DNA from 2 places in the Paenibacillus sp. NPDC057886 genome. Region 1 is predicted to be linked to the other one. Evidence: a T-box and tRNA genes for the amino acid it is inferred to sense, from the RefSeq annotation. Region 1 holds a T-box; the other holds one or more tRNA genes.

The links. A T-box is a leader RNA that pairs with one kind of tRNA and senses whether it is charged. The one in region 1 lies ahead of ACFVQB_RS24865 (valine--tRNA ligase), so its partner is inferred to be a tRNA-Val.
Region 2: it has a tRNA-Val gene. The T-box ahead of ACFVQB_RS24865 (valine--tRNA ligase) is inferred to sense a tRNA for this amino acid. The anticodon was not compared.

Annotation. Positions count from the first base shown of each region.
Region 1 covers NZ_JBHVMZ010000008.1:26,059-41,333, forward strand. Annotated here, with positions in the region: gene ACFVQB_RS24865 (valine--tRNA ligase) at 1-2,080, opposite strand, end outside; T-box leader at 2,139-2,417, opposite strand; gene ACFVQB_RS24870 (LysM peptidoglycan-binding domain-containing protein) at 2,576-4,051, opposite strand; gene ACFVQB_RS24875 (RluA family pseudouridine synthase) at 4,188-5,096, opposite strand; gene hemL (glutamate-1-semialdehyde 2,1-aminomutase) at 5,093-6,397, opposite strand; gene hemB (porphobilinogen synthase) at 6,521-7,522, opposite strand; gene cobA (uroporphyrinogen-III C-methyltransferase) at 7,630-9,192, opposite strand; gene hemC (hydroxymethylbilane synthase) at 9,197-10,153, opposite strand; gene ACFVQB_RS24900 (precorrin-2 dehydrogenase/sirohydrochlorin ferrochelatase family protein) at 10,156-10,806, opposite strand; gene ccsA (cytochrome c biogenesis protein CcsA) at 10,812-11,639, opposite strand; gene hemA (glutamyl-tRNA reductase) at 11,654-13,042, opposite strand; gene ACFVQB_RS24915 (non-ribosomal peptide synthetase module) at 13,541-14,131, opposite strand; gene yihA (ribosome biogenesis GTP-binding protein YihA/YsxC) at 14,399-15,052, opposite strand; gene lon (endopeptidase La) at 15,209-15,275, opposite strand, start outside.
Region 2 covers NZ_JBHVMZ010000006.1:462,662-477,936, reverse strand. Annotated here, with positions in the region: gene ACFVQB_RS22410 (DUF1292 domain-containing protein) at 24-341, opposite strand; gene ACFVQB_RS22405 (stalk domain-containing protein) at 439-993, opposite strand; gene ACFVQB_RS22400 (hypothetical protein) at 1,222-1,419, opposite strand; gene ACFVQB_RS22395 (SDR family oxidoreductase) at 1,520-2,260, opposite strand; gene ACFVQB_RS22390 (TetR/AcrR family transcriptional regulator) at 2,267-2,881, opposite strand; gene ACFVQB_RS22385 (hypothetical protein) at 3,068-3,247, opposite strand; gene ACFVQB_RS22380 (YdhK family protein) at 3,399-3,959, opposite strand; gene ACFVQB_RS22375 (organic hydroperoxide resistance protein) at 4,152-4,571, opposite strand; gene ACFVQB_RS22370 (NADH-dependent flavin oxidoreductase) at 4,794-6,020, opposite strand; partial or broken gene ACFVQB_RS22365 (winged helix-turn-helix transcriptional regulator) at 6,099-6,433, shown strand; tRNA gene ACFVQB_RS22360 (tRNA-Val) at 6,568-6,640, opposite strand; gene ACFVQB_RS22355 (hypothetical protein) at 6,786-7,040, shown strand; gene ACFVQB_RS22350 (GNAT family N-acetyltransferase) at 7,277-7,720, shown strand; gene ACFVQB_RS22345 (DUF3892 domain-containing protein) at 7,831-8,067, shown strand; gene ACFVQB_RS22340 (hypothetical protein) at 8,128-8,409, opposite strand; gene ACFVQB_RS22335 (hypothetical protein) at 8,403-8,615, opposite strand; gene ACFVQB_RS22330 (DUF3889 domain-containing protein) at 8,783-9,103, opposite strand; gene ACFVQB_RS22325 (manganese catalase family protein) at 9,310-10,212, shown strand; gene ACFVQB_RS22320 (VanZ family protein) at 10,325-11,338, opposite strand; gene ACFVQB_RS22315 (DUF6809 family protein) at 11,403-11,678, opposite strand; gene ACFVQB_RS22310 (ribbon-helix-helix protein, CopG family) at 11,822-12,001, opposite strand; gene ACFVQB_RS22305 (DUF5071 domain-containing protein) at 12,227-12,619, opposite strand; gene ACFVQB_RS22300 (hypothetical protein) at 12,661-12,864, opposite strand; gene ACFVQB_RS22295 (hypothetical protein) at 12,857-13,234, opposite strand; gene ACFVQB_RS22290 (ABC transporter substrate-binding protein) at 13,820-14,815, shown strand; gene ACFVQB_RS22285 (helix-turn-helix domain-containing protein) at 15,032-15,275, shown strand, end outside.

The DNA of each region.
Region 1 (15,275 bases):
GATGAATCAGGCGCATGGTCTGATCCAGCACATAAGCAAGCACCGATTGTGTATTCTTCTTGGCAACCGGATCTTCCCCATAGAAGGACAACTTGGCAAATTCAATATACCAGTCACACAGGTCATCCCAAATAAAGTTATACAGCAAACGGCCTGTTTCTCCAAATTCATATGCTTCGATTAGACGCGTAATATCACGAGAAGTTTCGTTCAGGCGGTGCAAAATCCAGTAATCCGCTGTTCCGAGGTCTCCGCTAATATCACGATCTTCATAGGTGAACCCTTCCAGATTCATCAGGGCGAAGCGCGATGCATTCCAGATTTTATTGGCAAAGTTACGAGCCTGTTCAACCCGCTCCCAGCGGAAACGGAGATCCTGTCCCGGCGTACTGCTGGTAGAGATCATGTAACGCATTGCATCCGCACCATATTTCTCAATCACATCCAACGGATCAACACCATTGCCAAGCGATTTGGACATCTTGCGTCCGTCTGCATCACGAACAAGACCGTGCATCAGCACATCCTTGAACGGAACCTCTTCCGTGAACTCCAGAGCGGTAAAGATCATGCGCGCCACCCAAAAATAAATAATGTCATACCCTGTTACGAGTACACTTGTCGGGTAATAACGTTTCAGATCTTCCGTGTCTTCCGGCCAGCCTAATGTAGAGAACGGCCATAATGCGGAACTGAACCATGTATCCAGAACGTCTTCATCCTGTCTCAGCTTGCGCCCAGCGTATTCTGGCAAAGTTGTCGGATCTTCAGCAGATACAATAATTTCTCCAGTCTCCTCGTCATACCAGGCAGGAATACGATGCCCCCACCACAATTGACGAGAGATACACCAGTCACGAACATTCTCGATCCAGTTCAGATACGTTTTCTCAAAACGATCCGGAACAAAACGAACCCCTTCACCGCTTTGTTGCTTTTCAATCGCTTTCTCCGCGAGCGGCTTCATCTCAACAAACCACTGTGTCGACAAATACGGCTCAACGACAGCTCCTGTCCGTTCGCTGTGTCCAACCTGATGCGTATGATCCTCGATGTTGATCAATACGCCCTGTTCTTGCAGGTCTGCAACAATCTGCTTACGGCAGTCGCTGCGATCCAGCCCCTGATATTTGCCTGCTTCGGCATTCATCGTACCGGTCTCATCCATCACCGTAATCTGTGGCAGATCATGACGAAGGCCCACTTCGAAGTCATTTGGATCATGAGCAGGCGTAATTTTCACGGCTCCGCTTCCGAAATCTTTATCTACATACTCATCTGCAATAACCGGAATTTCGCGGCCGATAATAGGCAGAACAAGCACCTTGCCAATCATGTCTGCGTAACGCTCATCCTTCGGATGAACAGCAACTGCCGTATCTCCCAGCATCGTTTCCGGGCGAGTTGTCGCTACTGTAACATACCCACTTCCGTCTTTGAGTGGATAACGCAGATGGTACAAGTGACCCTGAACTTCTTTATATTCAACCTCAATGTCGGACAGTGCAGTCCGGTTCACCGGGTCCCAGTTAATAATTCGTTTGCCTCGATAAATGAGGCCTTTTTCATACAGTTGAACAAACACTTTACGTACAGCCTGGGATAGGCCTTCGTCCAGTGTAAAACGTTCACGCGAGTAGTCGAGCGACAAGCCCATTTTGCCCCACTGCTGACGAATGGTTGTTGCGTATTGGTCCTTCCAGTCCCACACCTTCTCCAAGAACTTTTCGCGTCCCAGATCATAACGAGTCTGACCTTCTTCACGCAATTTCTGCTCCACTTTGGTTTGGGTAGCAATGCCTGCATGGTCAGAACCCGGCAGCCACAGTGCATCATACCCCTGCATCCGCTTGGTACGAATCAGAATATCCTGCAGTGTGAAATCGAGCGCATGCCCGATATGGAGCATTCCAGTTACGTTCGGGGGTGGGATTACAATCGTATAAGGTTCAGCATCTTTACGCTGGCCAGCCTTAAAATATCCATTTTCCATCCAAGTGGAATACCATTTTTGTTCCGCAGCTTTCGGATCATATGTGGTTGGCATTTCTGTTGCAGCTGAATTTTTTTGTTCAGACATGTGTCATTCCTCCGTTACTTATTCATCATCACCAAAAAACAAAAAAACCTTTCATCCATCAAAGGACGAAAGGTTAGCTTTCGCGGTACCACCTTTGTTTCACGCACATAGAAAGACAGACTACCCCTTCTACTTACGTGACACTTCAAGCAGATAACGGCTGCGACCGGCCCATCCTACCTCAGGAATGCATGATACTAAAGCTTACTCATCCCTTGTATTCAAACAGGCAACTCCCGGGCGACTTCGATCAGTTGGTTCCTACGGAATTTCCCAGCGCTACAATCCCGCTCTCTGAAAGGTCATACTGTCTACTACTCCCGATCCACGTTGTTCTTCAAAAAACCTAAACACATCATACCCTGCCCGTGCCCGATAGTCAACCTGACAACAGCGGAAAAAGCGCGCTGCAATGCAGGTTGAGGGCAGACACAGCAAAAACCCGCCATCCTCAAGGGATCACGGGTCGAAATGGACATTGAACCTGCCTACAGGTTAAGGGATATATAGAATCTGCCCTTCTTCCACAACTTGTTCGGATAATCGATTATACAACTGGAGCTCTCTGGTACTTAACTGATATCGTTCTGCAATAGTATCAAGCGTTTCTTCACGCTGTACAATGCATAATTTCACCTTACGAAACGGGGTCTGATCCACAATAGTGCCGAGGAACAGGTTCTTCCACTCTACATCATCAGGCTGGTACGCTTCTTCCTGCAGGACTCCAGCGAGCGCCTCTTGCTCCCGTTCTGCTTCCGCCTCCCGTGTCACTCTGCCAGAGGATAACAAGGAGGAGATGCCCACGCCCTCTTCCTGTTTGGGTGCAGACTCTCTCTTGCTGCCAAAAGCAACCTTGAGCTCCGGCTTGTCTTCCGTCTCAGCCACAGGTTCAGGGATAAAAGCTTCTTTTTCAGCAGACTCATTCGTGTCCAACGCTTCAAGAGGAGGTCTGTCTTCCTCCGAAATTTCCGGTTCAGACGCTGCGAAGACATCCTGCCAGTTCTCTGACTGCGAACCTGCCGGGACATCTGCAACCGCCTGATCCTCTTGCTTTGGTTCAGATCGGGCAGATTCAAAATGCCATACGTCCGGTGCTGCCTGTTCATCCGAATGCTGCGAATCCAGTTTGGAATCGGTCTGCTCCGAATTCCTTAAGTTCGTATGTAAGGTCTCGACAGAAGGCTCGGACCAGACAGACGACTCTTCAGCCAGAGGAAGCAAAGGCTCAGATTCAGGGTAAGAAGCCAACCTGTCGGCTGTCTCCGCCAAAAAAGACGAAACTGGAGAAGGCGTATCGGACAACTCCTTCGCTTGCGCTTCATCCTCCTTGTCCCTCAAGGACGAGGACTCTTCGTTTTCAGCCAATATTTTGCCTTGCTCCGCGTTCCCATCCCCTTGCTGCCAAGATTGAAACTGTTCCGGAGAAGCTTGAAATAGATGTTCCTGCTGCAGCTCCTCTTCGCTCCGTTGAAGCAGATACTCCTGAGCAAATACATTGGGATAGCTGCCTGTCTGCTCTGTTTCAGCGGAACGGTCGCCCTGCTGAGGGTCGGGCGAATGTACAACGGTAAACTCATCTGCTGACCACACCTGTGGTTCCTCCACCGGAAAACCCTCGATACCGCGAAGCGACAATACGCCTGTAATGTTCAGACTTCGGTTGGATAACAAATCGACATCAAAATTTTCGATCTCAATGGAAATATCGTCAAGCGATCTTACCCGGTTCAGGGGTACCGTGATCTCCACCGGAATAAAATGTTTGAGTTCCTCCGAGATCTCGTTCTCTCCCCGATACGCACCTGTTAGCAAAAGATGGCCTCGCAATGTTGCATGATCATCCTGACCTATCACCTGAATGCGGGGATATAACTCAATTTCCTCCAGTTCCTCAATTGCAGGGACTCCCTCTGACAAATGAACGCGCTCATAAATATCGAACCGCAAACCATAAGGTTGATTCAACAAAGGTGGCGTCCTCCTTTCGGCATATGTTCACCATGATCCTTCTCATGGGACTGATCCATGGTCCAAATCCTTCGTTACCCCATCTATATGCCTTGAATGAGATGAGCATGCCACCTTTTGTGCAAACCTTCCCAGTTTATTGGTCCTTGCCTTCCCGTTGTGCCAGTTGTTCGAAATCCTGCGGCCAAGGGTCTGCCACTTCAATTCGTGCCCCTGTCAGCGGATGGCCAAAACTCAGTGTCTCACCATGAAGAGCTTGCCGACCAATAGAATCCATTCTGCCTCCATATAACTCATCTCCGACGAGGGGATGTCCTGCATAACTTAAATGGACCCGAATCTGGTGTGTGCGTCCTGTATCCAGTGTCAGCCGGACAAGGGTAGCCCTATCCCACACCTCCACGATCTCCACATGGGTTACAGCGTCCTGCCCACCTTCAGAGACACGTCTGCGTTGCTTGTGATGCCTGTCCTTCCCAATCGGAGCATCAATCGTATTCAGCTCCGTGGATATCTGACCACCTGCAATGGCGACGTAATGACGTCCAATATCTTTACGCCGCATTGCTTCATCCAGTTTGGCGAGGGCAAAAGCATTTTTGGCATATAAAACAGGTCCCGTTGTGTCCTCATCCAGACGATGAACATGGCGGACATTCGCCTGAATCCCATTCATTTCGTAATAGGAAGCAACCGCATGATCCAGCGTAATCGATTGATCCGCCCGGCTCCCATCGGGATGAAGCTTCATTCCGGCCGGTTTATGCACAACCAGACAGAAGTCATCCTCATACAAAACATCGATATCCGCCCAACGCGGTTCAACATCGATTGACTGAGACGCAAAAAGGGCCAGCCGAAGCCGGTCCCCTGCCAGTTGTATGCCCTGGTTCGTCTTTAGCTGACGCAACATTTTCTCTGGTAACTGAAGCTCAGACAAGAGCCATTGCTCTGCAGCCGTTTGCCTGTCTGAACTGCCTGTCACCACTTTGCCTGGCATCAGCTCAAGCCATTCCCCACGGCGTTTCCAACTTTTAATTGTCATAATGATTGAAGAGCCTTACGGTTCGCCTCGATCGTATCGTCAATATCCTGCTCCGTATGCACGCCAGAGACAAACATGCCTTCGTATTGGGAAGGTGCAACACTCACACCCTGATCAATCATGGCCGCAAAGTAACGACGGAATTGATCCAGATTGCTTTCTTTGGCAATATCATAATTCGTAACCGGAACAGCACTGAAAAATGGACAAACCATCGAACCAACACGGTTAATCGTTATGGCTACACCTGTCTCTGCTGCATTCTTTTCAAACCCAGCCTGCAAACGTGCAGACAATGTCTCCAGACGATCATAGACCTCCGGTGTCAACAATTTGAGGGTGGTGTAACCTGCTGCCATAGCGAGCGGATTACCGCTCAGCGTACCTGCTTGATAGATCGGTCCGGTTGGAGCAATCTGTTCCATCAGATCACGTCTGCCGCCATAAGCGCCTACCGGAAGCCCGCCACCGATAACTTTACCCAGACAAGTCAGGTCAGGTGTAACGCCATATCGTCCCTGTGCACAGTTCAAGCCTACACGGAAACCGGTCATGACTTCGTCAAAAATGAGCAGACTGCCGTATTGAGACGTCAAATTGCGCAGGCCTTCAAGGAAACCCGAAACTGGTGGTACAACCCCCATATTACCTGCAACAGGTTCCACAATGACGGCGGCCAGTTCTTCACCATAACGTTCAAAAGCAAGCTTCACCGACTCCAGGTCATTGTATGGAACCGTAATCGTATTTATGGCCACACCTTCAGGAACACCAGGGCTGTCAGGCAGACCCAGTGTTGCTACACCAGATCCTGCTTTGATCAGTAAGCTGTCGGCATGTCCGTGATATGATCCTTCAAATTTCAAAATTTTACTGCGTCCAGTTACACCACGTGCCAACCGAATCGCACTCATGGTTGCTTCCGTACCGGAATTCACCATTCGTACAATATCGATTGAAGGCACACGCTCACAGACGAGTTTTGCCATCTCTGTCTCCAGCAACGTTGGCGCACCAAAACTTGTTCCTTTAAGGGCTGTCTCACGCAAAGCTTCTACCACGTCAGGATGCGCATGTCCCATAATGAGCGGACCCCAAGATCCCACATAATCAATAAAAACATTGCCATCAATATCATAGATTTTGGATCCTTCTCCGCGCTCTGCATAGATCGGGGTAAGCCCAACCGATTTAAACGCTCGAACTGGGCTGTTCACACCCCCAGGTATGTACTGCTTGGCTTCTTCAAATGCGCTGCGTGAGCGCTCATCATTGCGACGGGTTCCTTGTTGTGCAGTCATGAACATCCTCCTTAGTGATGAGGCCCCACCAAACCTTATTGGAGGGGACCTTTATATATTTTTGATAAACCATATTCCGTTTTGTTCATCCTAGCTGTTAAGGAAAGTTAAGGAAGCAAGCTATTATTTCTCGGTCAGCCAGCGTGAAGCGTCTTTTCCGTAGTACGTAATAATCATATCTGCACCCGCACGTTTCATACTCAACAGAATTTCCATGGCCACTTTCTTCTCATCAATCCAGCCTTGAATCGCCGCTGCCTTCACCATGGCATACTCTCCACTTACGTTGTAAGCAACCAGTGGAAGATCAAATTGATCCTTGATCGTACGCATGACATCCAGATAGGACAGTGAAGGTTTCACCATCAACATGTCCGCTCCTTCCAGCACATCGGTTTCGGCTTCACGCAATGCTTCACGAGCGTTCGCCGGGTCCATCTGATACGACTTGCGGTCTCCGAATTGTGGCGTGGAATCCGCAGCTTCGCGGAATGGACCATAGAATGCTGAAGCATATTTTACGGAGTAAGACATGATTGGAATGTGACTGAAGCCATTCTCATCCAATCCGGCACGGATCGCTTGGACAAATCCATCCATCATGTTGGATGGTGCAATGATGTCCGCTCCAGCTTTGGCCTGGGATACCGCTGTTTTTACGAGCAGCTCCAGCGATTCGTCATTAAGAACATCTCCGCAAATGTGACCGTCCACTTCCACGGTGTGCACCATGCCGCAATGACCGTGATCGGTGAATTCGCATAGACAGGTATCAGCAACGACCAACAGTTCAGGGTACCAGGACTTAATCAGCTTGGTTGCTTCCTGTACAATGCCATCTTCCGCGAATCCAGACGAACCTACACTATCTTTGGTTTCCGGAATACCGAATAACAGCACAGCTGGAATACCCAGTTCGGCAATCTCCTTCACTTCTTCCTGCAAACGGTCCAGCGAGAAGCGGAATACGCCCGGCATGGATTTGATCTCGGATTTTACATTTTCACCATAAGTAACATAGATGGGTTGGATAAAGTCATCCACAGTCAAATGGGTCTCTCTCACCATATTGCGGATACCTGTGGATTGACGTAAACGGCGATGCCGAACAATTGGAAAACTCATACGTGTGAAACCTCCCTGAATAGTGATGTGGAGCAAAAAGCGAAGCGCGCCGGTATCGTAACGAATTCAGCACGCTTCATCTATCGATTGCGGTTCAATTTATATGTTTAACGGGGAAATACAGCTTCTGTAGCAGGCTTTCGTTTCCACTCAGACAACACAGAAATCAGACTCTCAATGGTTGCTTCTTCAGCCATCATTGTGACCTTCAAGCCTGCTGCTTCTGCCGTCTTCGCTGTAACAGGCCCAATACACGCAACCTCAACATTTTTTAATAAAGGCAAGGGGTCCTGCAATCCCATCCGTTTCAGAATGTTCATGAGATTGGTGACGGTGGATGAACTCGTGAAGGTCATCGCATGAATGCCGCCCTCTTCAAGCAGCTTCAGCAGTTCATCGTCATCCTCGCCAGCCAGAATGGTGTCATAGATAATGGCCTCGGTGACCAGAAGTCCCCGCTCCCTCAACTGTTCAGGCAACCAGGAGCGCGCAAGATCTCCATGCGGTAAAAGAACCCTCTGGCCTTCCTTCAGTTCACTTTCAAAAGCTTCGAGCATACCTTCGGCCTGAAATGGCCCTTGGATGACCTCGGCTACGATGCCATACTTACGCAAAGCTTCCCCAGTGGAAGGCCCTACCGCCGCAACTCTCGCTTGATGAATGGAGCGAATATCTTTCCCCTGTTGCTCCAAATGACGGAAGAAGAATTCCACCCCGTTTACACTCGTGAAAAATACCCAGTCAAACGTATTTAACGCACCAAAGGCCTGTTTGACACTTTCCTGTGCCGACTCCCCTGATGGCATTACGGTCTCGATTACCGGAAATTCATAAGGTTCGCCGCCAAGTTCCTCGATCCGGTTGACCAATTCACTAGCCTGACTGCGTGCCCGTGTCACCAAAATGCGTTTGCCAAACAGCGGTAGTGCTTCCGCCCATTTCAACTGTTCGCGCTGGTTCACCACCTCACCAACAACAATGACAGCGGGTGGTTGAAAGTTCGCAGCGATGACTTTTGCTTCAATATCTTCAAGCGTGCCTGTGATCGTATCCTGCTCTGCTCTTGTTCCCCAGCGAATCAATGCCACTGGTGTCTGCGCCGGGCGTCCATGACGAATCAACTGTTCGCTGATATATCCAATTTTGGAGACGCCCATCATAAATACCAGTGTACCTGTTGCATTCGTCACTTTATCCCAATGAATACTGCGGTCAAGCTTGTCCGGACTCTCATGCCCCGTAATGATGGAAATAGAGGAAGCATAGTCGCGGTGGGTCACAGGTATTCCAGCGTAAGCAGGTACACTTATTGCTGAGGTTACACCGGGTACGATTTCAAAAGGAACGCCGTTTTTGCGCAGCAGATCAGCCTCTTCACCTACGCGTCCGAATATCGTCGGGTCTCCCCCTTTAAGCCGGACCACAACCTTGCCTTCCAGTGCGAGATCAACCAGCAGCTGGTTGATTTCTTCCTGCTTCATCGTATGTCGATCCGGCCGTTTGCCCACATATATTTTAACCGCGCCGGGCTTCATTTGTTTGAGTAATCTCGGACTAGCCAACCGATCATAAACGACAGCATCCGCTCTACCGATCGATTCCCAGCCCTTTACCGTAATCAGCTTGGCGTCCCCTGGACCTGCACCAACCAAAAAGACCTTCCCCACCATGTCTTCATCCCCTAACTTCTGCCAGTATCTGCTCTGCTCCCCGTTCAATCAATCTCCAAGCCACTTCTTCTCCAAGACGAACCGGATCTCTGCCCGTCATAGCTTCTTTAAGAATCAGTCCGCCGTCCGGCGTGCCGACCATACCTGTTAATTGTAACGCGTTTTGTCCATTCGGGGAATCTGCATCTTGCTGTGGCACCCATACGGCATGTGCTCCAATCGGAACCTGACAGCCCCCATTCAATACACTAAGGAAGCGACGTTCAGCCAACACAGGAAATGCAGTTTCCGGATCGTTATACAACTGCAACAGATGGAGCAGTTCTGCATCATCTTCACGGCATTCAATGCCGAGCGCACCCTGGCCTACTGCGGGAAGACAAGCTTCCTCTGACAGATATTCCGTAATCCGATCCTGCCAGCCCATTCGATACAAACCAGCGGCAGCCAAAATAATAGCGTCCAAACCTTCTGTCTCCAGCTTGCGCAAACGGGAATCAATATTGCCACGAAGCGATTCAAGTTGCAAATCCGGACGGTATGCTTTCAATTGACTGGATCGACGCAGACTGCTGGTCCCCACTCTTGCACCTTCCGGCAATTGATCCAATGTGAGTCCACCATTCGAAATCAGTGCGTCACGAGGATCCGCACGGCGCGGAACAGCTCCGTTCGTCAACCCTTCAGGCAACTCGGAAGGCATATCCTTCATGCTATGAACAGCCATATCAATCGTGCGATCCATCATCGCCTGTTCAATCTCTTTGACAAACAGTCCTTTGCCTCCAACTTTGGACAGGGTTACATCGAGAATCAAATCTCCTTTTGTAACAATTTTATGTACTTCAAAATCAAAAGCTAATCCTTCCCGTTCACAAATATCACGTAAATCTTGAATTACATGGCCTGTCTGGGTCAAAGCAAGTGCGCTCTGTCTGCTTCCCACTTTAATTGTCCGCATGTCTACACGTCCTCCTGATTATGGGATATCCAGTCCCCAATTTGTTCTTCAGTCCACCACTTAAACTGACCTGTACGGATCTTTTCCAGCACATTCATTTCGGTTAACCGACGGAGTAATTTAGCTCTGACACCTGAAGAAGATACTCGTGCCTTTACTTCCATCCTCATCTGATACAAAAATTCAATATAAGTCTCGTACTCATCTCCGAATTGCTGTTCCAATGTGTCACGAATTTCTGCTGCGGCCACCGGACCTGCTCCAGCGGTCGATATCGCAATGCTCAGTCTGCCACGCCTGACCACACTTGGTGTAATAAAGGTGCTTCGCTCAGAAGATATGGCGTCATTAACCAGTATACCCGCATCTTCAGCTTCATGGACAACAGCTGTGTTCACTTCACCATGGTCCGTTGCTGCATATACGAGAAAGGCCCCCCGCAAATCTCCATTGCGGTAGGACCGGGCCAGCCATTGAATTCGGGAATCATGATGCAATTGTTGTAATATTGGCGTAACTTCCGGACTAATCACCTTGATTTGTGCTTCCGCATGAAGCAAACCTTTTATTTTACGTTCAGCAACACGTCCGCCTCCAACCACGCAGCAGGATTTCCCTGATATATCCACAAATATTGGCGTGTACCGTTTCATCCCCTTCACTCTCCCGTCCAACGATGAAACGCTGAATATGCATTGGATAAAAAACTGATAATGACAAAGCCGTATCCGATCAGCGTCCATCTCGCCATAATGACTGTGGAGAACTGTTTCCTTCTCTTGAAAACGAAGTATCCAACATAGATCGCTATGGCAAGCCCCGTAGCAATAACCTTGAGATCCAAGAGCAGGCTCCAGCGCGTTTCGGCCACAATGGACAATACCGCGAGCATGATAGAAACACCAAGAAGAGGTGTGCCGATCAGTGTAGCACCATCCATATATTTGCCGATCACCTCGAGACTCGGCAGACGACGTACGGTATCATTCCACTTTTTATTCTTCAGCTTGCGGTGCAAAAACAGATATAACATGGCAAATACAGCACCCACCGTCAGAGCTGCGAAACCAAGATTTGCCAAGGTGATATGCATAATAAGCAATCCATGCACAGTCTGCCAATTATGCAGAGATATCTCACCTGCTGTAAACCACAAACGGTTCAACACCGTAACCGAGAAACCAACCACGTTCAGCAACAAAATGGCAAATTCGGAACGCTGGATACGAGTCATCACCAGAGACATCAGCACAATACTAAATGAAAAGATAAACAAAAAATCAAACGTGGTGTAGATTGGAAAATGCCCTTCGGTTAACATGCGTAAAATGACATGGAACACCTGAAGTGCCAATACAACAACAAGAAACCCTGTGCCTGTCCGCTTCGCCCCCGCATTGCGTCGAATGCAGTCCGAGAAATAGAACAGTAGGCTCAGGGCATACATATAGATTAAAGCTTCGTAGATTTGTTCAGCTAGGGTCAAGCTGCCCACCCGCCTTATACGCCTGCCGGAGCATAAGCCGGCACGGGGTCTTGCCGGGAATCGTTAAAATGAACCGCATCCGGTTTGCGCAGAGCCGTGGCATCGCTCTGATTTACTTTCTCAGCGGCCACCTCTACTGCATCCTCCAGAGCAAAGATCTGAGTAAACATGCGTAGCGCTTCATCACCATGGTTGGTACCAGCCATCTCCTTAATCCGGTTAATCGGATCTGTCGTCATTTGATTCACGATGCTTTTCGTCAGACGACGGATAACTTTACGCTGATGTTCATCCAGTTCAGGCAATTTATTAAACAGACTATCCATCGTTTCTTCATGAATGGAAGCTCCTTTTTCCTGCAATGCCCGAATTACAGGACGAACGCCCAAGGTTTTAAGCCATTGATAATAATCTTCCATCTCAAGTTCAATCATTTTCTCGATCTTCGCAGCTTCCACCTTACGCATCTCCAGGTTGCTCTCCACGATTCCTTCCAAATCATCAATATCATAAAGGAATACATTGGATAACTCGCCGATCGCCGGATCGATATCCCGCGGAACAGCAATATCAATCAGGAACAGTGGACGCGATTGACGACGCTTCATACTCTCTCGAACAACAGTGGCATCCAGTACATATCTTTCTGCCCCCGTCGAACTGATGACAATATCAACCTCGTTCAGTCGCTCTAATGCCTGTTCCATCGTACAAGGGGTCCCCCGAAACTTCGCTGCCAATTCCTCAGCTCGCGCAAGTGTCCGATTCGCCACAATGACTTCGGAGGCTCCGTTGGTATAAAGATGTTTTACTGTAAGTTCACTCATTTTGCCGGCACCCAGAATCAGCACCTTCTTATCCGTGAACATACCAAAGATACGCTTGCCTAGCTCTACAGCAGCATAACTTACAGATACCGCACTCTCTCCGATCGAAGTCTCTGAATGTGCGCGTTTGCCCAATGTAACAGCCTGTTTGAACAGCATGTTAAACCAGGTCCCAGTAGCTTTCTCTTCCTGCGCTTTGAAAAAAGCCTGTTTCACCTGTCCAAGAATCTGAGTCTCGCCAATAACCATGGAGTCCAGCCCACAAATGACTCGGAACAAATGGCGCATAGCTTGATCATCTTCATATATATATAAGTGTTGCGTAAATTCTTCCCGTGGAACATTAAACCATTGTTCCATGAACGTCCGAATAAAATAACCACACATGTGAAGACGGTCTACCACAACATACAACTCGGTACGGTTACATGTGGCTACGATTACACCTTCCAATACACTCTTGGTCAGCTTGAGCTGCTGCAGCGCTTCAGACAAGTCCTTTTCTGCAAATGTGAATCGTTCCCTAACCTCTACAGGCGCCGTGCGATAATTCAAACCAACGACAACGATGTGCATTGCAAGTTCACCTGCCTAATAAATTTCCAATCAAAGTGTTTTCTACATATGTTCATCCATTTATGATTGACATGATTAATTATATCACACATCCATACTATGACCGGCCATTTTTATGAAATGTTTATGAAATTCCCATGTAAATCATCTTATGCATTGTCATTTATTGTAGTGTCTCACCAATCTTCACCGTTATGCGTTAAAATACTTGTTTTAATGATAAAGATTCATGAAAATCCCATATAAAACAAATAGCCATGGAAGGCTCCATGACTATTCAGATTTGGGATCTGGTTCCTATATTCTTTTCAACGAGATTAAAAATAACATCTATTCAAAGGGAATGCAACCCCTTTTAGGAAGATCAAAAAATAAAAGATTTCGTACCAATCAAGCTCCCAAAATCAAAAAAATCCCCTTTCGCAGCTGCCTGGAATGTGCCAGATCAGAGCATTAGGGGATGGTTAGTTAGGTACTTGTATAATTCACACTTTTAGGTCAATAAGCTTCAAGCTCAAACAGTCGTTTCTGGTGGCGAGCAAGCCTTTCATCAATCTGCTGGAGCTGTTCAGAAGTAGAAAGATTCATTCTTGTATCGAGTAACGAATCAATCTCGGCGTATACCCGAATGATCTCACGTTCAACATCCCGAGCCTGGAACACACGCTTCAATTCAAGCAACGTATTTTTGTATTCATAGATGACACGGATATTCTCGCCGGTCTGCTCCACAATTTTACGGACAACGCCTTGAGTATAAACATACGTCATGGTGAACTCTTCATAAATCCGATGAACAACGCCGTCACCCTTAAAGGTCATAAAGAGCTTCCGGACTACATTCGTCAGATGATGGTTTACCAGGCGGCAAGATAACTCACAGATGTAAAACCCTTCCCTACGGTCAAACGGGAAATGAACTTCTTCTCCACTCACATCTTCTAGCACAATTTCCTGGCAGCCATTCTCCATCACCTTCACACGTTGATGAATCCGACCGTCTTCTGTCATGCGCAAAAACTGATGCATCTGAGGTTCTGACAATTTCAAAATGGCTTTAACATACTCTGTGGCTAATCGATGAGCCATAAAAATCTCCTCAATTCTTTCCCGATTGTTTTGTCTTCCTGCACATGTGGCAGTGATCTCAAAATTCTTCAGGCCGGCAAGGCCGGTACTTTGGTACTGTTGGCACAAATGCACCTATACTCATTATACACTACCGTAAAGCTATTTCGCCCCAAAATAAAACAATGAATTTTCACGAAAACCCATAAAATATGGATTTAACCTTGATCTCATCAAAGATACACCCAAGTTGCTCACTTTCCTGCATAAAAATGGCGCAATCCCCGGTTATCCGTTAATTTCGTGATCTTCGTGATTTTCCTCAGCCTGTGGCTCTTCTTCCACTGCAGCTTGACCGATTCCGGCAAAACGGGTGATGATCTCCCATAATTCTTCTTTACCTAAACCTTCTTCCGATGAAAACGGTACAAACAGATCACCTGGACGAAGATCCAAAGCTTCCTTGATGACTTTAATATGTTTGGCTCTACGCGTTTTCGGAATCTTGTCCATCTTCGTCGCTACCACAACAAGTGGCAAGCCATGATGGCGAAGCCAGTCATTCATCATCATGTCATCCTTGGACGGTTCATGTCTCATATCCACCATTTGCATGACAAGCTTCAATTCTTTCCGTTCCAGCAAATATTTCTCCATCATTTTGCCCCAGGCAAAACGCTGCTGCTTCGACACTTTGGCATAGCCGTAGCCGGGGAAATCCACAAAGTAGAGATCCTGATTGATCTTATAATAGTTCAGTTGCTGTGTCTTACCAGGGGTAGAACTCGTCCGCGCCAAGTTTTTGCGATTAATCAAACGATTGATCAAAGATGATTTTCCTACATTGGATCGTCCCGCCAAGGCAATCTCGGGCAGGCCGTCCTCTGGGTATTGTTCAGGCCGAACGGCACTGATAATAAATTCGGATTGATTTACTTTCATAATGTATCTGTCCTCTCTTTAACTCCTGTGCTCTTACTTAGAGCTGCTGTTGGTATTATGCCATGGATTGTTCTATCATACCAAAAAAACCGTTCCAGCGGACGCCAAAGCTTCCGCAGAACGGTTTACTCTTCATACGATCCCTCGTTTAACGGGCTACAGGTGTATTCCTGCCTGTTCCACAAGCGCATGTTGCAGCACCTGATCCATATGGGCTACAGGA
Region 2 (15,275 bases), on a different contig from region 1:
CTTGCTTTATTCCAAAAGGATGACTATTCTTGGCTTGCAACGAGTTCGTTGTACGCCGCTTCAACACGGGTCCACTCTTCTTCGTCTTCAATATTGTAGAGCACCATTTCCTCGTCTTCTTCTTCCATACGCAGAATGATGCCGTCAGCTTCAGGATTGTTACGTTCCAGCAGGAGCGCATAAACATGCTTCTCCACGTCAAACGTCTCCACCAAAACCATCTCCACGTCATTTCCGTTCTCGTCTGTCAGTGTCAGAAGAACTTCTTCATGCTCGTGGTCGTGGTCGTGGTCTTGACCGCATCCGCAGGCATCGCCGTGTTCATGTGTGTGATCGCTCATTGATATACCTCGCTTTATAAATAGAAATTGTGTAACCTTGCATATCGTAACATGTTCAATGGTCCAGGTCAATTTAACCGCCAAGGTTATTTTCGCTTCAATCGTTCAGCGCCGTAATGATTTTCTCGGCTGCCAGCACATAATTACTGTTTGCATTTTCTTTAATATAAAAACCGACTTGGTACTTGCCAGCCCGGCTGAAATCATACGTAAAATCGTACGTTCGGAACCAGAAGTTATCCTTCTGTGTCTTAAGCTCCTGGGACTGAATATCCTTAACCTCACCACTTGGATTGGTAATCGTCACCTTCACGGCAGCTATATCCGTTGTCAAACTGTCGACTTGTGAGAACACATTAAATTTCAACTTACCCACGTTCACGTTGCCAAACACGGTATCTCCCTTGAAGAGAAAAATATGTACATTCGGTTTGATAACCGTTACTCTCTTGTTTGTGCTATCCCATCTGGCGATTCCGCCCGCTTCCCTTACAGGTACATAGGTCGTCCCGTCAATTAGATAACCACCGTCAGCTGCTTCCTTGCCATTAATGAGAACCCGAATCTTCTCGTTCACTGAATCTGCAAACAATAAAGACCCGCCGAGCAAGGAGAATACCGTGACACACAGCAAAATTCTTTTCCATTTCATTCCGTCAATATTCCCTCCCCTGCTGCTAGCTGTTGTACATTTATACTGCAGATTCATCCACAAAGTTGCGCTGTTTTTCATCATTTTTCATTTTTTATCCAGAATATTTCCCACCCCTTGGAACGATCAAAAAGAGGCGTTCCCTGTTAAAGGACGCCCCTATAGTATAGTTGTTAGCAATACGTAATTATACGAACTTCTTGTGAGTCAATTTTATTATGCTGCTGGCTACGAAGTATGACGAGTCAATATACAAGGTACGCCCTTGCCTACAGCTCCATCGGTTCGCATCCGTGCTGCATAATCCATTCCTCGTGTACAGGGGGTCTTACAACGCTCACATACGTCCGATGTAACCAACTTCATGGATACACGAAGTTTGTCACTCTTTAACACGGGAGCCTTTTTTCCCTTTGCTTTTGCCATCCCGGATTCCCCATTTCCCCAATTGCTTGTTGATGTAATGCATCATATGGGGATTCGCCCGGTTGTGTGTCAAAAGGAATAAATTTCGTGCATGATATCGTTAAATGAAACCGCCGTTTGCACGCAACGTCTGGCCTGTAACCCATTGGGACTCTGCACTGACGAGGAAAGAGATCACATTTGCAATGTCTTCCGGCTCCCCCAGACGACCAAAAGCATTCATTTTACGCAGCCCTTCGAGCTGTTGCTCCGTCTTCCCGACAGAAAACAATTCGGTATTCACCGGACCTGGTGCAACGGCATTAATAGTGATTTGTCTGGAGCCAAATTCCTTCGCAAGCTGACGAGTAATCTGTTCAACTGCTCCTTTGGTACCTGCGTACACGCTGTATCCCGGAAACATCTGTCCGGTCACAGAAGTGGAGAAGTTGACGATTCGGCCCTGGTCCTCCATGTGTTTCAACGCTTGCTGACAAGCAAAAAATGTACCTTTCACATTAATCGCAAACTGCTGATCGAATTCTTCCTCAGTCACATCTGCCAAAGGCGTTGTCTTCATGATGCCTGCATTGTTAATCAGAATATCGACTTTTCCAAGCTGGCTAATCGTTTCGGAAAATAAACGTTCCACATCTTCCTTCCGCGCAAGGTCGGCCTGAATGGTAATGGCACGCACTCCTTTTTGGCGAGCAATATCTGCCACCTGTTCTGCTTTGTCTGGGCTGCTCGCGTAGTTAATGACGACATCCGCGCCCAATTCAGCGAGTTGCTCTGCAATAGCACGTCCGATCCCCCGGGATGAGCCGGTTACAATGGCCACTTTACCTGTTAGCTTTTTCATTTACGATTACTCCCTCTCTTGTTCCAAATGTAATAATCCCTTTTCGATCAACAACCACACCTGCGCGAATTCCGCATCAATTGTAGGGCTTTGCCATTCATAGGCGTGTGCCGGATGATGAAAACGGGCGGTAGCTTGAAGGATCGCCGTTGCAACCACATCTGAGTTGTTGAATTTGAACTGGTTTTCCTGCTGGATGATCTCACTCAAATGGCGCACAAGATGTTGCACATGTTTATCGATAATATTTACAGATTCCTGTGTCACCCGTGCGTACATCTCAAATAATTCAGCATCGGACTCGGCATAATGACGTTTACGAGCGATTAATGCTTCTATATATACTTTCAGATGACGTGTTCCCTCTCCGTTGTAACTCTGATCCTGAGTTATTACCGTCAAAGGTGCGATAATCTCATCTTCGAGCCACTGTGCGGTCACGCCCTCAAGTAATTCTTTCTTGCTTTTATAGTGCCTGTAAATGGTACCATGACTAACCCCTAGCAATTTAGCGACATCCGTAACAGATGTTTTGGCAACACCGAAGCGCCGGAGAGTTTCCTGCGTTGCTGCGATAATTTGTTCTTTGGTTAAAAATTCAGAAGTTTTGTCCTTTTCCATATGAATAAGATGGTTACACCATCCTCAAGTCACCTCCGTTGAAATTAGATTAACACAGCGAATAACAAATGACAAATATTTATTTTTGTCATTTGTTATTCGCTAGATGAATTATATGTACGAGCGTAAAGAAAAAAGAGCCCATTTAAGATGGCCTCTTATTCAAGTTTTAATGTTTCTCTTTTTCTAGAAAACGAACTTAAACAATACGAAGATGACCGCGAGTATCCCACCGAGAATTAGCCAGTTGCTGATTTCCCACCAAATGCTTTTCCCTCCGGATAAAAGCTGTTGTTCATTTTCTTCATGACGCTGTTTGTGTGTATGTGACTCGGAGGCATGGGACGGCTTGCTGAAGTCCATCATATACATTCCCCTTTCCAGCAGCTTTAATCTTATTATTCCATTATAACCCATAAATGAGTGGAAATTTGATTATTTATTAAAAAAGGTTGCTGGTTTCATACAAAGAAGCCGCCATATGCGTGTAAACATCCTGTGTCACTAAAAAGTAATATTATTTAGCAGACAATTCTTCTTCCGTGACCCATTTATGATTCTTTACCGGATCTCCGCCTGTGGTCGGGGTATAATCAACCATATATACCGTCGTTTGCTCAGCGGAGTCAATCGTTGCCTTAGCCCCTTTCATTCCTGGCATGTGATCAGCGTTCAGCACAACCTCTGCTCCTGCAGGATATGGTTGATCCGTATGTTCCTGAATTTCCTCTTGGATAACCCATTTATGATTTTTCACAGTGTCTCCCCCTGTGGTTGGTGTGTACGAGACTGCATAGGCTGTCGTCTCATAGGCTCCCACAATGGTCGCTTCTGCCCCCTTCATTCCAGCCATATGGTCCGTACTCATTACGGCCTGGCTGCCCACTGGATATGTAGGATTTTTCTTTTCCTGGAGCCCTTCCGGTAGTTCTCCCGAATCCGAGTGGTGCATCTCTCCTGTGCTCGCTGCATGACTGTCACTACTCCTATTATCCTGCTCAGCATTCTTGCCACATCCACTTAACATCAGACTGCCCGTGATCAACGTAGTCAGCAATATCATTGTATACTTTTTCATGAGTTGCACTCCTTTGAAGTTTCAATTTGTACTCTTATAATATACCCCATATGGGTATATTTCAATCATGATTAATTTCTTTATCTATTATTGAATATCGCTGAAGAATTAAAAAGAATATCAAAAAACCTCCGATTTCTCAGAGGCCTTCAGTATTTTAGATGAAACCGTTCAATCGACTCGGCTCAATGATTAGGCTAGTCCCACAGTAACATTGACGTTCCCTTTGATGCCTTTGGAATATGGGCAGTAGTCATGGGCAAGTTTGACAAATTTCTGTGCTGTCTCCTCATCCAGACCCTCGATTTTCACTTCAAGCTCCACTTCCAGCTTCACACCATTATCCGTAGGGTCTGTCACAAGCATAACCGTAGCCGATACTGTGCTTCTCTCAATTTCAACTTTGTGTTTCTTCAACTGAAACTCCAGCGCTGAATTAAAGCAAGCACTGTAGCCTGCTGCAAACAATTGCTCTGGATTCGTAGCTGTCGTCACTTTGCCTCCCAGTTCAGGCGGGGCAGCGACATCAAGCATAAATACGTTATCCGGTGATTGCACAATCCCTTGACGTCCACCTGTATTAATTACTGTAGTTTCGTATAATGTTTTCATGAGTATTGGCTCCTCTGTATGTTTAGATTTTATTTTGTAAAGATGATATCTCTTTTTTTTGCTAACAATTAAATTGTACACAATTTAATTGTGTTTGTAAATCATTATTATAAAAAAAAAGCAACCATTCCCTCTTGTAATACAAGGAGATGGTTGCTCTGTAATGATGATATCTAATTAGTGATCAAAAGTTGAATTCAACTAAATTATAAATGCTATCCTTTACATTTTCTTCTCAAAGCCCTCCATCGGTGCAAGGGAATTCTGATTGTCGGTAGTAAAGTGCATGACCTCACGAAACGAACCTTCCAGATAAGTCTGCATCGCCAATGGAATGCGCAGTTCATCCATATCCGACGGGGATATTTGGTAACGAATGCTGCCAAGGTCACCTGCTTTCACCTTCTGTACCCATTTCGGCTCGCGAATCAATTCCCGTCCGAGTGCCACCAAAGTTGCCCCGGCGTTGATGACCTCTTCCGCGTCTTCCGGCCGCTCAATCGATCCGATGCCGATCAGAGGTTTTTTTTGATCCAAAACCCGAACAAATTTAGTTAAGATTGGCTCCTTGTCATCAGGTTGGTTTAAAGATGTTCGTTTGTAACTTCCCATCGACAGATGGATGTAGTCAACCCGAGTGTTCGTCAGAGCTTGGGCAAAAGCCAAGGAGTCTTCGAGCCGGATGCCCGGCATATGAATTTCTTCGGGTGAAATCCGGTAACCGAGGATAAAGGGTTTATCCGCATGGGCATCGATAACCGATGCAACCTCCTGAATGACCGCCAGCGGAAATCGCATGCGATTTTCAAAGCTGCCACCCCACTGATCGGACCGTTGATTGGAATTGACGGAGAAAAATTGCTGCAACAGATACGTGTTGGCCCCGTGAAGCTCTACCCCGTCAAAACCAGCTTGAATGGCTCGTAAGGTTGCTCTGCCGAAGTCCTTAATAATGCTTTCGATTTCATCAGGTGTTAATTCACGTGGTGTCTCCGAGCCAATTGGATGTGTGGCAGCGATTGCACTCGCACTGGTGGGTTGAACACCTCTTAGCGTTTTGGAGTTCGTTTTGCGCCCTGCATGAAAGATTTGCACAATGGCTTTCGTTCCGTCTTTCTGAATGGCTCTTGCAATTTTGGAAAGTCCTTTGATTGTAGAATCACTTGCGATGGAAAGCTCACCTTCAAAGCCTTTTCCCCCATCGGTTACGTACGCAACACCCGTAATGATCATACCAGGGCCACCAGCCCGTTCGGCATAATAATCGACTTCATCATTGGTGATTGAACCGTCGAAGAAACTGGACATCGTTGTCATTGGCGCCATGACCACTCTATTTTTCAACGTAAAACCATTCGCAAATGTATAAGGCTGCAAGAAATTACGATTTTTTTTTCCATATATATTCTCTCCTTTTATTAGGCTTGTTCGCCCTTGTCTCTGTTTCATGAGTTATTGTATAGTAGGGTAAAAAAAGAGTATAGTATGCACTTAAAAGGTAGATACTATCTAAAAGGAGAGTGGAATATGGAAACTGCTGAGGAAGTAAACGTTAAACCATTTTCACATGCCATGTCATTGATCGGCGGAAAATGGAAAATGCATATCTTGTTTTGGTTATGGAAAGAGAAACATTGCGATATGGAGAATTGAAAAGAGCCTTGGGCGGAATTACGCATAAAATGCTAAGCTCTCAACTGAAGGAATTAGAGGCAGATCAATTAATCATCCGTACTGAGTACCCACAATTACCGCCAAAAGTAGAATATTCTTTGTCTCGTGAAGGATTAACGCTGATGCCTGTGCTTGAGGTTCTCTGCGATTGGGGTAAACAGAATCTTGCTGATTTGCAGAAGAGTTAGTGAACGTAGCGCAGCGAAGGATAAAGCTTATTTCTTTTAATTTTTGTCCCCCAATTGTCCCCCAAGACTTCATAATGCCTTCTCAAAAAACTAGACAAAGAAAAAAGCCCTTGCTGCGCAAGGACTTTTTGTTATGATCTGTAGTGGGCTCGAACCACTGACCCCTACCCTGTCAAGATAGTGCTCTCCCAGCTGAGCTAACAGATCATGATATCTAATTGTTTTCCAATCAAGTAACAGTATCATACCAAGTAACCGTGTTCATTGTCAATCGTTATATTGGTAATATTTTATTCGAATTGGTGGCACAATAAAGGAATGATTACCATTTTGATGACGAGGTGACTTCCATATGAGGAACATGAAAGAACGTAAACTGCGTTTATTTATCACAGCCAAAAACTTAGCCTGTCTGATTGCGCTTGTTGCATTAATATACGTTTCTGTCGGTTGTAGTTTGGAACGGGATGAACACACCGTACAATTCCAACAGTTGAAAGTACCCAATGAGGTTAATGATGACCTGCCTGTTTGGATGGATGTGTATTCCAAGTCTGTTGTGCATGACGTTTACTCCCCACAAGGCAAGGTTGAAGTCTTACCCTGAGAAACATTATGTCGCATTTCACTCATCTTCGTCCCACTTTTTGGAATAAGCTTTCTTGGTCACATAATACAACAAAGCAATCATTCCGGCCGACATCAAAAGGGTGATTGCCATCACTCCAGCCATACCCATGGTTCGCACCTCCTCTCCCAGTATGTTCCAGTCTTAACTATACAGGAAAAGCATTTTTTTGTATAATTCAGTCTGATAGCGTAGAGCAGAAAGAAGGTATGGAATTGGCAGCTGAGATTAGTTATATAACGACTGAAGAACAACTCCAGAAAGCATTGGATATTCGCAATCATGTTTTTGTCATCGAGCAGCAGGTGCCTGCTGACATTGAGATCGATCAATATGATGTTATTAGTCCTGATGTGTATCATGTATTGTTGAGTACAGATGGACAGGCTGTAGCCACAGGCCGTCTGATCTATTACACAAAGGATACCGCCAAAATGCAGCGCATCGCTGTACTCAAATCTCATCGTGCGTTCGGGTACGGACGTGTGCTTCTGTTAGCTATGGAAGAACGGGCACGCGAATTGGGGTTGGCCTACTCTGTTTTGGACGCACAATGCCAGGCGCAGAAGTTCTATGAGAAGCTCGGATATGAAGTAATTTCGGAAGAGCCTTTTTATGATGCAGACATTCTGCATGTTCGTATGCAAAAGAGCCTGTAAATAACCTCTGCGTGCGATATAAAGTCATGTTGTGCATACTTTTTTTTGATCCGGACAGGCTAAAGAGGTAACCAGATACCTATTTGGTCAGATAAGGAGAGTGTGACATCATGGATCAAACGACACGCGAAAGCTTCACAGCAGTACAAAAAAATGGTGACGGCGATCTGACGGCGTTCCAAACTTCATCCGGACGTGTGCTGGATTATCAACAGGCACTGGCAGAAGTAAAAGCAGGAGCAATTGCAGGTGTGAACGTCTTTAAAGGCAAAGATGGAGAAATGTACATTCGCGGTGACGCAGACGGCGACCCAACCAATAACCTTGATCAACTTCCAATCTTCTAATAGATGTATGCTGCATGACAAGGCGCCAATCCGACTTTCCGGGTTGGCGTTTTTTACGTTTTAATATTCGGTAAAATATTTCACGGCATCCCCTGCAGGCTGGCTTTTGCGAATGGGCTGTGGTTCCTGCTCCCATGCTTGCAGAATGAGTATGCCTTCCAATGTAGACTTGTTCTCCCACACAATATGCTGCCTGCGCTCAAGCTCCAGCAGTGACTCGTGAATGAACGCCTTGCTTCTACCCGTCTTATTCTCCAGCTCATCCATTCGTGGCACTCGGCGACGCTGCCCCGCATAATTAACAATAATACGCAAAATTTTGCGTTCAAAATCATTCAGCATATCTCTTCCTTCCCTTCCTTATGGAGTACGGGACGCCATGCCAGAATACCTTGTTCCAGAAATGTTCGGGGTGCCCCTTCTTTACCTGCAGATGCTCTAATCTTCCCGCCCCGTACACTGTTGATTCGAATCTGCCGCTGTGTAATATGCCCTGCACGATCCATGTAGACGAGCTCCACCATCTGACCAATATATTTCCCTAGCATAATCATCCCCCCAATAAGAACATGTGTTTGTTTTATTATTATATACGAACATAAGTTCTTTATTCAACAACTAAAAAAAGGATTTTTTGAAATAAAAAAACCAGACTCACTCCCTTTCATAGGGAAGTCTGGTTCCTATCCTGCTTGCTGTGCAGTTCATGTTCAGTTCAACGTCGATCCGATTCCGTGAATTGTACTTTTTTCAGCTGCTGGGTAGACGGATTAAAATCAACATTTACAAATACAGCAAATTGTTTACCGTCTTTGTTACGAACCCATAACTTGAACTGTTCACGGGATTGGTCTGCTGTTAGTGAGGTGCGGCCGATGTGTTTGTAATCCAAAATATCCACGTTGTACTTGGTTTGTGTTTCCTTCACTGCAATGATTCCCCACTTCGCATAATCCGGAATCGCAGTTGCTGAACTGGTTGATAATCCACTTAAACTTAGTATCACCGTCATCAGGGCTACGATGAGCATTCTCATATCATTCACTCCTCGGAACAATGTTTACGTTAGCCTGCCCTGTAGAAGTTTATTTTACACCAGTAGACGAATGAGAAACGTAAACTACATACGCCTTAAGCCTCATTTGCATAATTATGGGTTTAGCGTAGTGGATAAACGTGTAATAGGCCATGACAACATCACTTCTTTATTCTGAACAATCATTTCGAGGAGGTTACACCCGAATGTTCAAACGTATGGATGAAATCGCAATTGAAATCCCCAATGTCGAGAGGCCGGACCCGAATGCAGCGGCAGCGATACAAGAATTGCTGGGTGGTAAATTCGGAGAGATGTCAACGTTGAACAACTACCTCTATCAATCCTTTAATTTTCGCTCCAAGGAAAAATTGAAACCCTTCTACGATCTGGTGATGAGTATCACCGCCGAAGAATTGGGTCATGTAGAGCTTGTGTCTCATGGCATTAACAAATGCCTCAGAGGTTCCACTGAGTACAAAGAGCCTGACGATACACCACTTGGTTCCGTGAAGGATGCGCGTCTCTCCTATCATTTCCTGGCTGGCGCACAGGGAGCAATGCCTTTCGACTCCATGGGCAATCCATGGACAGGCGCCCATGTCTTTAACAGTGGAAATCTGGTTGAAGATCTGCTGCATAACTTTTTTCTTGAATGCGGAGCACGTACACATAAAATGAAAGTTTACGAAATGACTGATCACCCCGCAGCCCGGGCAGTTGTTGGCTATTTGCTGGTACGTGGCGGCGTGCATGTGGTCGCTTATGCTAAAGCGCTTGAGATTGCAACCGGAGTAAATGTAACCAAATTGGTGCCGATTCCATCACTGAGCAACAAATCCTTTAACGAAGCGTGGAAATACGAAGAAAAAGGCCTACACACCAAGCTGTATACCTATAGTGATAAAGACTTTAATGCGATTAGTCAGATCTGGAAAGGGACACACCCTGAAGATGGACAACCGCTGGAAGTCATTCAAGGCGTACCTGAAGGGTACCCGATTCCTGAAGCTCCTGCGGTGGAAGAAGAATTCGCACCAGGTATTTCGCAGGAAGACTTCCAGGAAATTGCACGTCGTCTGAAGATGGCGGGAAATATTGCGGATTAAGGTAGCGTTATGTAGTGGATGTATTAGTTGTTGTTGATTTGGCATGAAAATGGATTAAGCCCTCAGATCTTGCTGCTTCAGTGGCAGGATCGAGGGCTTTATCATTGATATATTAAAACATGGATTTAATGCTATTGATGAACTTTTGCCCTGTGTTTGGCTCTGTCAGTGTAATATCCCACATCACTATATTGGCCAGCAGATTTGAACCATCATTCATTACTTTTACAGTCAATTCATTAACTCCATTTAACGGAGTTTGAAAAGAGTCAGGATGGTTCTCCCCGCTGTTCGCTGATACAACCAGGGAATAGATTTCTGTGCCATCGGCGAAAAAACTTATTGTAATAGTCTCATGGCTTGCTGTTCGGACAACATCGTCCGGTATAGCGAAATAACCTGTCATATTTTTGTATTTTCCATTTAAGAGATATGAAAACTCATTCGTTTTTTGTTTCTCTCTACTATACAAATTGATTTGAGGCTCGACCTTTGTCTGGCCTACTGTAAAATCGGAGAGCTCTGTATCCCATACTACAGCCCCGTCACTCAAAGCAAGTTCATTCAGTGCAACTCTTTTACCGTCAACGTTATCTAAATAATGATTGAGGCCGCCAACAACAGTGATCGTAGCCATTGAAAAAATAATCGCTGTCAGGAAGATTCGAATAAGTCCTTTTAATGTATTCCGATGATGCGTTACTATCCGCTGTGCCCCATATCCCACGGCAGCCCCTAAAGTATTAATCAGGATATCGTCTATATCAAACGCACCTAAGCGGGAAATCATTTGCAATGTCTCTATCATCGTAATACATAGAATGAATAGGCTGATAAAGCGAATAAACCCACAGCGAAAGAGGAGCGGAATGACCATCCCGAAGGGGATGAAGGCTATAAAATTCCCCATTTCAAAAAACCAAATCTTAAAATCTCTCCCCATCGGAAAATGTAAAGGAATTCCTTGAGGGGTTAAGCTGTATCGCAAGCCCTGATCAGGACTGGATGAGCTTCTATCGAAGCCCAAGAATAAGAAATACAATGTTAAACAAGTATACAACGATAACAATACAATGATGAATTTTCTTGATTTTCCTTGATACAAAATCACACCTTCTTTTTTCAATAAACTTCTACACCATTAAATCATCCATACACTACAATCTACAGAGGTCGCCAGAACCGACTCCTCACGTTGACTCATGACTCATCACTTCGATCAGCATGTTGGCCCCCAGTCGAAATCCCTGAACAAATGCAGCTTCGCTATGTATGCCATCACATTGGCCACACAAGTCGAACAACTGTTCAAGCTCACGGAATTCGTCCTCGCTCAATCGATTCTTCCATTGTTCCGTCAGAGCCGCAATTTGCCGCCCTAATAATTGGTATTCAGGATGTGTCGGCATCATCGTCTCATCCGGGCGAAGTCGCCCGCTATAAAGTGCTTCCAGAATTGAATTCATGTGCATCCTCCCAGAAATGGATTCGCATCGACTTGAATGAGTGTTCTGCACATGGTAGGATATTTATGCAGTCAGCTCATTCTAAGTGATTGCAGATAGGAAGTAGCGGTGTTCTTCTCGGGACTCACGCTGCTTCCTTTTTTTTATTTTTGGAGCTCGTCGTAGATCTTCTCAATCCCTTTGCGAACGATGTCTGATCGGTTCGTATTCAGCTTCTCCGCCGAAATATCGAGCTTGTTCATAATTTCATCATCGACACGTATCTCAATCGTTTTGCTTTTGGGTTTGTCGGATTTAGGACGCCCCATCTTTTTGGAGGACATCGCTTCACCTCTTTTTTTGTCCTGACATTAATATATTATTGTCAGGACAAAAAGTCAATTCATTTGTAAAACATACGTTCGTCTTTTTTGTTTCCAAATTAAGCACAACACAAGTGGATCGTAAGTTCAACTCAAAAATGTTATATTTAGCTATGGCTTGTACTTAAAAGTATGATCTGTTTTTAACAAAAAAAAACCTGAAAGGCAATAAACCGTTCAAGATTATTAAGGACATTGTATTTTATTCAGCAATGGTTTTATAATCTCATTTAATTCCTCTAGTACCTCATCTTCCGTAGGATTTTTTAATAATCTTTCTAAATCTTCTTTCAACATAACCAAATACTTAGAAGGCAATCTATTAATTAACCCCGTCAACATATAATATTCCCATGTAGAGTCTCTCGTTCTAAAAACATGCTTTATATGAGGAATAAGTTCTTCTCCAAATCTCAAAAATAAATCTTCTACGGACTTGGCAATGGGCCAATTTCCGTCTTGCAACCATTCCATAAGATCAGGAATGATATCTCGCAACTCTTCATTACCTAATTCACTTAACTTACGCACCGCTTCGAAATCATGCTTGTCGCGGGGAAGCCATTCTCTAACATCCATGCTCATCACCTCTTGTCATCCAACGATGAAATCCTGCATTCCTACTTCTGCTCCTCCGTCGGCTCGATATCTTCTATTTTCACTTCAATCTGATCCTGAGTATCCGTGGTTGACATGGCATCTCGCATACGAATGGTCCATGTTCCTATATCCTCATCGAAATCGACATTCTCAATTACGGGAATACGTACTTGCTCTCCATCTGATGAGTACAATCCAGCCCGGATGGCATCCGCCTCACTCATATGAGCACCATCTGGAGTGGCCGGGCAAGATACAGCAATCGTTTCCGCTCTGGCTTGTCCAGGGTAAGGGGCTACCATCCGTCCAGACTTCAACATAGGTGCCGACCTGTGGATCAGGCGCATTGGAGAACCATTTTGCCGGATAATACCGATCCTCTTCCCTTCTGGTACTGAAATTTTCATATGCAGGGTTAACAACAAGCATGGAATTATCTTTGCGGTCAACCACATAACCAACGAAGCCTTCTTCTCTTTGTGCATCCGCTTGAACATGCGTTGTCTCACATTCATTTTTCTCAGTAACAGTACAACCTGTAAGACATAATATCAAGATCGAGAACGATCTGAGCAGCATACGAAGATTCCACATATGTAAAGCCCCCTCAATTTACTTCCTCATTCTCTTTTTGACGTTGCCTATAGGGTGATTGTTGCATTCAACGTACGTTTAACATCCCTTTTATGTCAACAGAATCACCTTGATCTATTTCTCTTGTAACAGTATCTCCCCCATACAAATAATGCCACACATAACAAAAGCGCACAGTATCCCCAGGTGAAAAACAAAGCCAGTCCCAGCCCGATGTTGGCTCCTATATAGCCCCCGCGTAACTCCGTATATAATGCATAACCCAATGGTACGCTACCTACCACAAAAAGTCCGATTAACCATCCGCCCCAACGTTTGAAAACAGATCCCCCTCTATCCTTGGAATTCTTTTGGATGCCTTGAGTCAGGATAATCAGCAATAAAATCAATATTAGCCAAGTTATGAAAATGTAGAACATAGCGATTGTCTCCTCTCTTAACTTCCTTCTATTTTTGTACAAAGGATTTCCGCCTGTTTGTCCATTGTACTGCCACCCCGCTTTCGATAAACTGATCACATTCGAACTAAATTGATAATGATTATCATTATCCAATAAGTAACCATATGCGGGAGGAACCATAACGATGAAAGCAACACGCAAGCTCGGTACCCTTATATTCATGATTACCCTGATTGGTGCGCTGTTATCAGCCTGTGGCAGCAAAACAGAGCCATCTGCTACAACCGCTAAAGCAGAATCAGGTGAATCTACCACCTCAACTCAAGCGGAGTCCGGACAAAGTGAAACCAAGAGTTACACCGACTCACTAGGCCACACGGTAGAGATTCCGGTCAACGCGAAACGCATTATTTTCACCGGCAGTGATCTGGGAGATTTGCTCGTCTTGGATGTTAAGCCTGTTGGTGCAGCCCTAGGCATCATTGGTGATCAGATCGCTTATCCCGAATTGCTGGATGGGATTGAAGATGTAGGCGACTTGCAAGGCGATCTGGAGAAAATCACTTCATTAAGTCCTGATCTGATCCTGCTGGATGCTGGCGGCAGTTATTATGAAGAGAACCAATATACTTTGTTGTCGAAGATTGCTCCGACAGTAACCTATGACCGACTATCAACCAATGAACGTGTGAAAGTCTTCGGTGACATTCTAGGGAAAGAGCAGGCAGCCGAGGAATGGATCAAAACCTATGCAGAGCAATCCGAGCAAGTACGCAATCAGCTTGATTTGCCCACAGGTGTTACCGCATCCGTCTTTCTCCAGCTTGGCAAAGACATGTACGTAATGGGTAACAGCGCACTTGCCGAAACGGTGTATGATACGTTGCAGTTCATCCCGGCTCCCAAAGTTAAAGAATCCCTGATTGATAAAAATGAACCCTTTGCCAACATCTCCAGCGAGCTGCTGCCGGAATATGCAGGCGAATATTTGTTTGTCCTCACGGATCTGTCGGAGGAAGAGCGAAATAACAGTGACTCCATCATGACAACCGATATCTGGAAGTCCATCCCGGCTGTTAAAAACAATAAAGTCTACTATCTTAATACCAAGTGGAACTTTGATGATCCAATTACCAAAGAACGACTGATGGATGAGCTACCTTCCATACTAGGTAAATAACGCATCAATTCATGAAGCGTTAGGGTCTTCTGGATAAACCATTTTGCCAGTAAAGCAATATCTGTAGGGCTACTGCCCTCCACTCATGACCGGAGCAGTTCCTGACACACAGGAGCCTCCGGTTATTTGCCATTGAAAAAAAGCGCTCCTTTATATACAATCAACTATAATTGATAACTATTCTCAATAAATACGTTATGAAAAGAGGATTCCGTGTTGAGACAACCTACCCAGATTACTCCGGATCTTCTGTCCCTATCCTATGCCAACTCACAATCCCATTTGCTCAGCAATCTGCTGACACCGAACATCTCCACCGTTCTTGCAAAGCATTCCCTGCTCTCGTTTACTTCGGGAAAAGGAACTTTATATGTACAGGAAATCCCTGTACCCGTCAAAAAAGGAACCACCATGATCCTGCATCCCCAGAGTCGGATTCAATTAACCAGCGACGGACAGT